2 regions of the Metabacillus sp. cB07 genome follow, and region 2 is predicted to be linked to the other one. Evidence: riboswitches for the same ligand, from Rfam matches in the RefSeq annotation. Region 2 holds a riboswitch; the other holds the start of a gene.
The links. A riboswitch is a leader RNA that binds a small molecule or an ion and turns the genes downstream of it on or off. The one in region 2 is predicted to bind cyclic di-AMP.
Positions count from the first base shown of each region.

Region 1: another riboswitch for cyclic di-AMP. It lies ahead of JOJ89_RS13910 (glutamate/proton symporter GltT); the one in region 2 lies ahead of glnA (type I glutamate--ammonia ligase).

Region 1 covers NZ_CP069296.1:2,706,550-2,710,971, reverse strand. The annotation lists gene JOJ89_RS13915 (hypothetical protein) at 149-379, shown strand; gene JOJ89_RS13910 (glutamate/proton symporter GltT) at 416-1,678, opposite strand; cyclic di-AMP (ydaO/yuaA leader) riboswitch at 1,767-1,907, opposite strand; gene JOJ89_RS13905 (DNA polymerase IV) at 2,097-3,338, shown strand; gene gndA (NADP-dependent phosphogluconate dehydrogenase) at 3,443-4,422, shown strand, end outside.
Region 2 covers NZ_CP069296.1:3,547,227-3,551,648, reverse strand. The annotation lists gene bcaP (branched-chain amino acid transporter BcaP) at 1-322, opposite strand, end outside; gene glnA (type I glutamate--ammonia ligase) at 510-1,847, opposite strand; cyclic di-AMP (ydaO/yuaA leader) riboswitch at 1,964-2,098, opposite strand; gene JOJ89_RS18205 (Na-translocating system protein MpsC family protein) at 2,353-2,730, opposite strand; cyclic di-AMP (ydaO/yuaA leader) riboswitch at 3,090-3,226, shown strand; gene JOJ89_RS18200 (hypothetical protein) at 3,599-3,988, shown strand; cyclic di-AMP (ydaO/yuaA leader) riboswitch at 4,045-4,195, shown strand; gene JOJ89_RS18195 (hypothetical protein) at 4,295-4,422, shown strand, end outside.

The DNA of each region.
Region 1 (4,422 bases), 840 kb from region 2:
CAGTGAATCGTACCCCCGCAAACCGAGAAACGATGTGGGAGGGTAAGCAAATGTACGAATCGTACCCTCGCAAACCGAGGAACGATATGCGAGGGTAAGGAAAAACTCAATCTGTAGGGAACATGAATAAAATCATGAGGAGCATAACATGAAACATTTTTTTCTGGGGTTTTTAATTTCAGGGTTTGGATCATTTATCCTTATTGTACTGGGGCTGGCACTCTTTGCAGAACTTTATCCTAACGAGGACCCGTCCGTAGGTGCCGGAGTCGGATTTGCAATAGCATTCGGATTTGTGTTTTCTGCACCGGTTGCTGCCATGATCGGGATTGTTGGAGGAGTGCTTACATACGTATTCAAGAAGTATAAGAAGAACTAAAAAACCCCCGGACCATTTTCCGGGGGCTCTTCCTGTTTATGCACTTGCTTTCATGACTTCATTCGCTTTAATCCGGTTGTACTGGCCTTCGGATTTTGACATCACGATGGCAGCGAGGGTATTGCCGACAAGGTTAACGACCGTGCGGGCCATATCCATGATGCGGTCCACTCCTGCAATGAAGGCAAGTCCTTCCGCCGGAATACCGATTGTTCCGAGAGTGGCAAGCAGAACAACGAAGGATGTTCCAGGAACGGCAGCCATCCCTTTAGACGTAACCATCAAGACTAAAATCAGTGTCAATTGCTGAACGATTGTCAGTTCGATGCCGTAAACCTGTGCAAGGAACAAGGCAGCAATCGCTTGATAGAGTACGGATCCGTCAAGGTTAAACGTGTATCCGATAGGAACGACAAAGGACACAATTCCCTTAGGGCATCCCATCTTTTCAAGCTTTTCCATGATTCGGGGCAGGACCGTTTCTGAGCTTGATGTACTGAACGCAAGCAGCAGCTCGTCCTTAATGTAGCGAAGCAGAGAAAAGATATTGACGCCTGCCCATTTGGCAACTGCTCCCAATACTACAATCAGGAAGAAAATCAGGGCAGCGTATACTAATACAACCAATTTTCCAAGAGAAAGCAATGAATCAATTCCAAATTTTGAAACGGTTACTCCGATCAGGGCGAATACGCCGAGAGGAGCCACTTTCATTACAAGGTTGACGACGTGGAACATCGCGTGAGAAACACCGTCAAAGAACTGAAGGACCGGCTTTCCACGTTCTCCGATGGCTGCTACGCCGAGTCCGAAGAGGACGGAGAAAAAGATGATGGCAAGCATATCGCCTTCTACGACAGATTTAAAGAAGTTCGTCGGAACAATATGAAGAAACGTTTCGGCAACCGATTTTTCACTTTGCTCTTCAGATGTATCGACATACTGCTGGATATCTGTTTTTTGGGCAGATTCAAGGTCAACTCCTTGCCCCGGCTGAAAGACGTTTGCAAGCAATACGCCGAGGACAATCGCAACAGTTGTAATGATTTCAAAATAAAGAATGGTTTTTCCGCCGAGTCTTCCAACGTGTTTTCCATTCCCAGCACCTGCAACTCCAACGATCAGGCTAGAGATAACAATCGGAATGACAATCATTTTGATCAAACGCAAAAACAAATCTCCAAGCGGCTGCAAAACTGCGGCAACTCGGGGGTCATTAAACCAGACAACACCTACTAAAATACCTAAAGTCAAACCAATAAAAATTTGGGAAGCCAGTCCCAAACGAATTTTTTTCATAGAAGAACCTCCTCTGAGATGTAAGAATTCTGAAAAAACAAAAAAAGACCAATCTAAAGTAAGAAAGGTCTTTAATACACAATTAAAGTCTTTCTCCCAATAAAGCATACGAGGTTAACTGTCGGATTCGGGATTGAGAGTTCCCTTCCATTTACGGATTCACCCCAAGGTAAGAGCCTTACCAAATGCATGATTCCCCCGCTCTGAAAAGATTAAGCTTGTTATGAAATTTGACGGACAATAAAAACACACAAGATATAATTTACTTGTGATAAGGGGAGTCTGTCAATTGTTTTATAAAAAGTAAGAAAGGATCAAATTTTTGCGCTTTTCTAATTCCGTCCCCATCATTAGCGGTTCATCTGCTGACTGTGATAAAATTGAGGCACTATAACAGTTTGGAAAGAAGTTGAACGGCATGAAGCAGCAGAGCGGTCCAAGGGTCATTCTCCATGTGGATATGAACAGTTTTTACGCATCTGTTGAGATGGCGTTTGAGCCTGACCTGAGGGGAAAGCCGCTCGCCATCGCCGGCAATGTGGAAGAGCGGAAGGGTATTGTTGTGACGTGCAGCTATGAGGCCAGGGCCAGAGGCGTGAAAACAACGATGCCGTTGTGGCAGGCGAAGCGCCATTGTCCTGAACTGATTGTCAGGAAACCGAATTTTGACCGGTACCGGAAGGCATCAAGAGCGATGTTTGACCTGTTAAGAGAATTTACGGATCTTGTTGAGCCTGTCTCTATTGATGAGGGATATATGGACTTGACGGAATATCTGAAGGAAGGCAATCCCCTTCAAGTGGCAAAAACGATTCAGCAGCGCTTGCTTGAAGAGCTCCTTCTGCCTTCAAGTATAGGAATTGCCCCAAATAAATTCCTTGCCAAAATGGCTTCCAATATGAAAAAGCCCCTTGGCATCACCGTCCTAAGAAAAAGGGAGCTTCATGAGACACTGTGGCCGCTTCCAGCAGGCGAGATGCACGGAGTGGGGGAAAAAACGGCAGAAAAACTTCTCACCATCGGCGTCAAAACAATCAAAGATCTGGCTGAAGCCGATCCGATTTCATTGAAACAGCTCCTGGGCATAAACGGTGAACGGCTGAAAAAACGGGCAAAAGGCATAGACAGCAGAGAAGTCAATCCGGACAGCATCAATGATTTTAAGAGCATAGGGAATTCTACCACTCTCTCCAAAGATTCAAGCGATGTGCGCGTCCTTTATGATACTTTGAACCGCCTCTCTCAGTCAGTCAGCATGCGGATGAAGCGGAAAGAGGTGCTCGGAACAAAAATCTTTATTACGATCCGCTACTCAGACCGGAGCACATTTACCCGCAGCCGGACAGTCAATAACCCGCTTGGTGAAAAAGAAGAGCTGTACACTCACGCCAAAGAGATTTTTGACAGGCACTGGACAGGAGAGCCGGTACGGTTGCTCGGGGTGACGTGCCAGGACCTTGTCCCAAAAGGAGATGCCTATAAACAGCTGGATCTGTTTTCTTTTCAGGAGGATGCAAAAAAAGAGCCGCTTTTTAAAACGATTGAAGACATCCAGAAAAAATTTGGCGAAAGTATCATTAAACGCGGGATGAAAGCGGTCCGCCTGGAGGATGATAAAACAAGCGGGACAAGTTTCAATAAAGATTTTTTAAGGGAATGAGACAAGGCGCTTTCCTTGATAAAAGCAAGGACACTGTGTTATTTTACAGAAGGAATGCATATTCATGCGCACAACGATATTTGGGACAGAAAGGGAGTAAAAACATGTCTAAACAGCAAATTGGCGTTATCGGTTTGGCCGTCATGGGCAAAAACCTCGCTCTTAATATAGAAAGCCGCGGCTATTCGGTGGCCGTTTATAACCGCTCTTCAGATAAAACAGAAGAAATGCTGAAAGAACACAGCGGCAAGAACCTGACAGGTACATACAGCATTGAAGAGTTTGTTCAGTCTCTTGAAACACCGCGCAAAATTCTTCTTATGGTAAAAGCCGGTTTTGCAACAGATGCAACGATCGAACAGCTTCTTCCTCATCTTGATAAAGGCGATATTCTGATCGACGGAGGAAATACGCTTTACACAGATACACAGCGCAGAAACAAAGAGCTTGCCGAAAGCGGCATTCACTTTATCGGCACAGGCGTTTCAGGCGGAGAAGAAGGAGCCCTAAAAGGACCTTCCATCATGCCTGGAGGACAAAAGGAAGCATTTGAACTTGTGAAGCCGATTTTCGAAGCGATTTCTGCAAAAGTGGACGGAGATCCATGTACAACTTACATCGGTCCGGACGGTGCGGGCCACTATGTGAAAATGGTTCACAACGGCATAGAGTACGGCGATATGCAGCTGATTTCAGAAGCGTATTTCATTCTGAAAAATGTTCTTGGTCTATCTGCACAGGAACTCCACGAAGTATTTGCCGAGTGGAATAAAGGTGAGCTTGACAGCTATCTGATTGAAATCACGGCTGACATTTTCACAAAAACAGATGATGAAACAGGCAAGCCGCTTGTTGATATGATTCTGGATACAGCAGGACAAAAAGGAACTGGAAAATGGACAAGCAAAAGTGCCCTTGATTTAGGTGTTCCGCTTCCGATTATTACGGAATCCGTGTTTGCCCGCTTCATCTCTGCCATGAAAGATGAGCGTGTAAAAGCGAGCGGCATTCTCTCAGGCCCTTCTGTGACACCATATGAAGGCGATAAAAAAGAACTGATCGAAGTTGTACGAAAAGCGCTTTA
Region 2 (4,422 bases):
CGATTAAAAAAGCAAAAAACTCTCCAAGTGTTGCATATGTATAGGTATACACGCTCCCTGAAATCGGCACGGAGGAAGCGAACTCGGCATAACAAAAGGCAGCAAGCGCACATGCAATACCGGACAGGATAAAAGACAGAATGAGTGCAGGGCCCGCAGCTTCTGCAGCAACCACTCCTGTCAGAACAAAAATGCCCGTACCCACGATGGCTCCGATGCCGAGCAGGGTCAAATCCATTGCACCCATCGTGCGTTCAAGTGACTTTTGCTGACTTTGGGCAAGCAGGTCGGTAATTGATTTTTTTCGGAAAAGGGAATTCATACAGTATCCTCCAACAGTTGAGAATAACACTCTCACAAAAGTATATTGATATAATAACAAGTCCGCTCACCTTGCGAATCAGCTTATTTTCTTACGTTAACCAACTGGCCGGAAATTATGAATTCCTTCACGGAATGAGACACAAAAAATCCCGATTCAACAATGAACCGGGGTTTTTGATTTTCTATTAAAATTTCATCTGATAACGTTCAATTTCCCATAAATGTACGGTATTTCTGTATTCGTGCCATTCAGCCCTTTTATGAAGAAGAAATTGACGGAAAACGTGAGGCCCTAGAACCATTTTCGCAAGTGGGCCGTTTTCCAGCAAATCCAGTGCTGTCTCAAGGTTATCTGGAAGATGCTTGATGCCTTTTTCAAGCCGCTCTGATTCTGTCATGCTGAATATGTCATCATGCACAGCAGCCTTCGGGAATTCTGATAAGGCAATGCCTGCCATTCCGGCTTCAGCAATCGCGGCATAAGCAAGGTATGGATTAGCGCTTGGATCAGGATGCCTCACTTCAATGCGTGTTGCAGCCCCTCTTTTTGCCGGTATGCGAATTAAGGTTGAACGGTTTGAGGTTGACCAGGCAATATAGCAAGGAGCTTCAAAGCCAGGAACAAGCCGCTTGTACGAATTAACAATCGGGTTAGTGATGGCGGTCACTTCTTCAATATAGGTCAGTATGCCATTGATAAAGTAGTAGGCTTCATTTGAAAGCTGCATATCATCGTTTTCGTCGTAAAACGTATTTTCCCTATCCTTAAGCAGCGAGATGTTCACGTGCATGCCTGATCCGTTTATTCCTTGAACCGGTTTAGGCATAAAAGAAGCATGCAGATTAAATTGCTTTGCGACATTTTTAACAACCCATTTATAAGTCGTTGCATTATCGGCAGAAGTCAGGGCATCGTTAAAACGGAAGTTGATTTCATGCTGGCCGTTTGCTACTTCATGGTGTGAGGCTTCAATTTTGAAGCCCATTGCTTTTAACGTCCGGTAGATCTCAAGCCTCACTTTTTCACCTAAATCATGAGCGGGTTCGAAATAGCCTCCCAGATCATGCGGATTTGTTGTCGGATTTCCATTCTCGTCGGTTTTGAAAAGGAAGAATTCCAATTCAGGCCCGATGCTGATGGAATAACTGAGTGATTTTGCTCTTTTCATTGCCTGCTGCAGCACAAATCTCGGATCACCTTCATAAGGAGTCATATCCGGATTGTGAATGCTGCATAGAAACCTTGCTTCCGCATACTTTTCCTCAACTGACCAGGGAATGATGGCAAATGTGTTCAAATCAGGCTTTAAATATAGGTCGGACTGATTAATTGGACAGAAGCCCGTGATTGACGACCCGTCAAACATCATTTTACCTTCCACCGCCTCATCAATCTGATCAGCTGTAATGGTGACATGCTTTAAATTCCCTTCAAGATCAACAAACTGAAGGTGCAGCAATTCTACATGCTTTTCTGCTATTTCTGCCTTGATTTCACTTAACGTATCTAAAATGGTCAACATAAAAAACACCCCGATTTTTTAATTTTTGTCTGATAGTACGAACGGTTTTTGAAAAATCGAAGGATTATATTTTTGTTTCAGCAAGCGGGTTTTAGCCGGCTCTGAATGTTCACACCTTCCTCTCTCAAACAACGCATACGGAGTTAGCTGACGGATTCGGACGGTAAGAGTCGCCCGGCCGCTTGATGCTGCGGCTTCACCCCGGAAGATTGGGTCCCCCGTTCCTTTAGCGGATTCTGCGAATTAGGAAATAAATTGAGCCTATCATACGCCCGGGTAATTTTACTTGTAAAGCTCTGAAAAAGAGGAATAATTTAGAAATAAATCTATCCAGACTCTGTTTTTCTTTCGTTTTCTCTCTCATTCTCTCTTTTTTAATTTATTGTATATCTTTAGATTATTATTTATTATTCCTGAGAAGGGGGTTGAAATGGGGTAGAAACCAGTTAAATACAAAGAAAAAAAGAGTATGCGAGCTATGCATACTCCTTTTGAAATACAGTTTTTAGCCTTTTGATTCGAGAGAACGCTCTAAATCCTTATCTACCACAAAAACCTCAATCCGTTCCCCCATTTTGGTGCTGATGTCGCTGTGGCTGGACAGCACTTTGCAGCCGGTGCATCTTTCTACGATTTCCTCAAACTCTTTACTGTACATTTCACGCAGGACTTGTCTCATTTGTTTCACAAGCTTTCTGCCATTCTCGTTTTCAACAAGGTGTTTTTCTTCAACTGTGAGAACACCTTTGAACCTCGCGATCACCATATCATGGACAATGTATGTTCTGGTCTCCTGAGGACCGCGTCCAATTAAGTCTCTTTGAAGCTTAATAAAGGCTTCACTAAGTTCCATTTCTAATTTTTTTTTTGGCGACACAGCCATATGAATATACCCCCGGCAAACATGCTTTTGATTAACATTGCTGCTGCAGTTGCGCAGATCCACCGTCATACAATGACAAAATCTTATCTTGCTGGTGAGTGCGCTTTGCATACATTGACGAGTTTATCTTACTTACACACCCAGACCCTGTCAATAGCAAACTGTAAATGATAGGGAATAGTATGCTGGTAATATGCTGCAGCAATCGTTAAAAAAAAGACTTAAATTTTGTAATAACATGAGCAAATAAGAGTAATAGAGAGAATGAAAGGCGAAAGCAGTATAATTCACCTGATTTTCGGTGTATTTAATTGTTTACACGATCTCACCGCGGGAGTAAGATAATCACGTAATCACGAATTGCATAACGGCCTAGTCCCGAGATTCGGGAGCGGAGGAACCAATTTTTTGGGGTTAATTCTGCATTTGCAGGAAGGATGAGATCTTTCGCCATCCTACCCGTCAGCTAACTTCGTCGGCTAAAGCGAAGGAGGTCAAAAGACCGCCTTAACAGGAGTCTTTTTTTTACTGCCCTTTTTTAAGGCAGAGAAGAGGCCTGGGGACTGTAAAAGGTCTTTTTGATGCATGCAATTCATTCGAAAAAGGAAAAAACGGAAGACGGAACGCAAAGAGGGCTTCGGCTTGCTAGGCGTTAAGTAGACCAATGAGTACTTTTTCTCCAAAACAGCCATATGTAGATCAATCAGCTGTCTTATGGACATTCTGCTGATTTGATTGGATATGGATCTATTTGGGGGAAGGGTAAGCATTGGTCTCTTTTTTTTTACACTTGGGCTGCTTCATCCAATAGGGGTGGAGCCGGCAGGAGGAAAAAATACCGTTATATATGAATGTGCGGGGGATGACGATGAATCACACACTGGTTATAGGCAAGGGAGATTTATTCGGTTCTGTCGTAGAGAGTATAAGCGTGAATAGAAGATTTGCAGACGTCATGAACTATGAGCAGTATGCGTGTGAACTGTCGAACTCTAAAGATGGAAACACACGAATGGATAACCTGATCGAATTGGAAAAGAAGTTTTCAAATTATCGTTCTGTTTATGTTATATCGGATTCGATCAATGAAGGATTTGAATTAACAACCTTTTTCTCAGATCTGGGCACGATGCGGATTATCGTGATGACAGATGACAGCAGACACTATGACCTATATAAAAAACTGGGAGCACGATACGTGATTTTCAGCAAGCCTGGAACGTGCTCGTACTGGCTTGGCGAAATGAAGCAAGGTTAAAATACGAGAATGATTTAAGGAGGTGGATCTCTAAAAGAGATGTCAAATCAGAACTGAATACCTGGACGCTTAATTTCACAATGAAATCGGGGGAACCAATCTTCTGCGGCATACAGCCGCTTGGGGTGAATCCATCTGAAAAGGTGGCAGGGCAGCTCTCATAGCCCGAATCCGACAGCTAACCCCGAAAGCGCAGTGAGGGAAATCAAAATCGCAGGTGCTGCATGCTTTTTTAAGTGATGCCTAAAAACCGCGGAAGAGACCCTCTTCCGCGGTTTTTATTGATTTGAAAAGGAAGGGAACGTCATGGAAACGATGCTGATTTGCATTCCGAGCTATACGAGGCTTGGCTGCCTGGATGAGATTCTCCCGGAGAATTCATCTCTGTCATTTATTACCGGAGATTACAGTGTAGAAAGTCATTTGAGAACCAA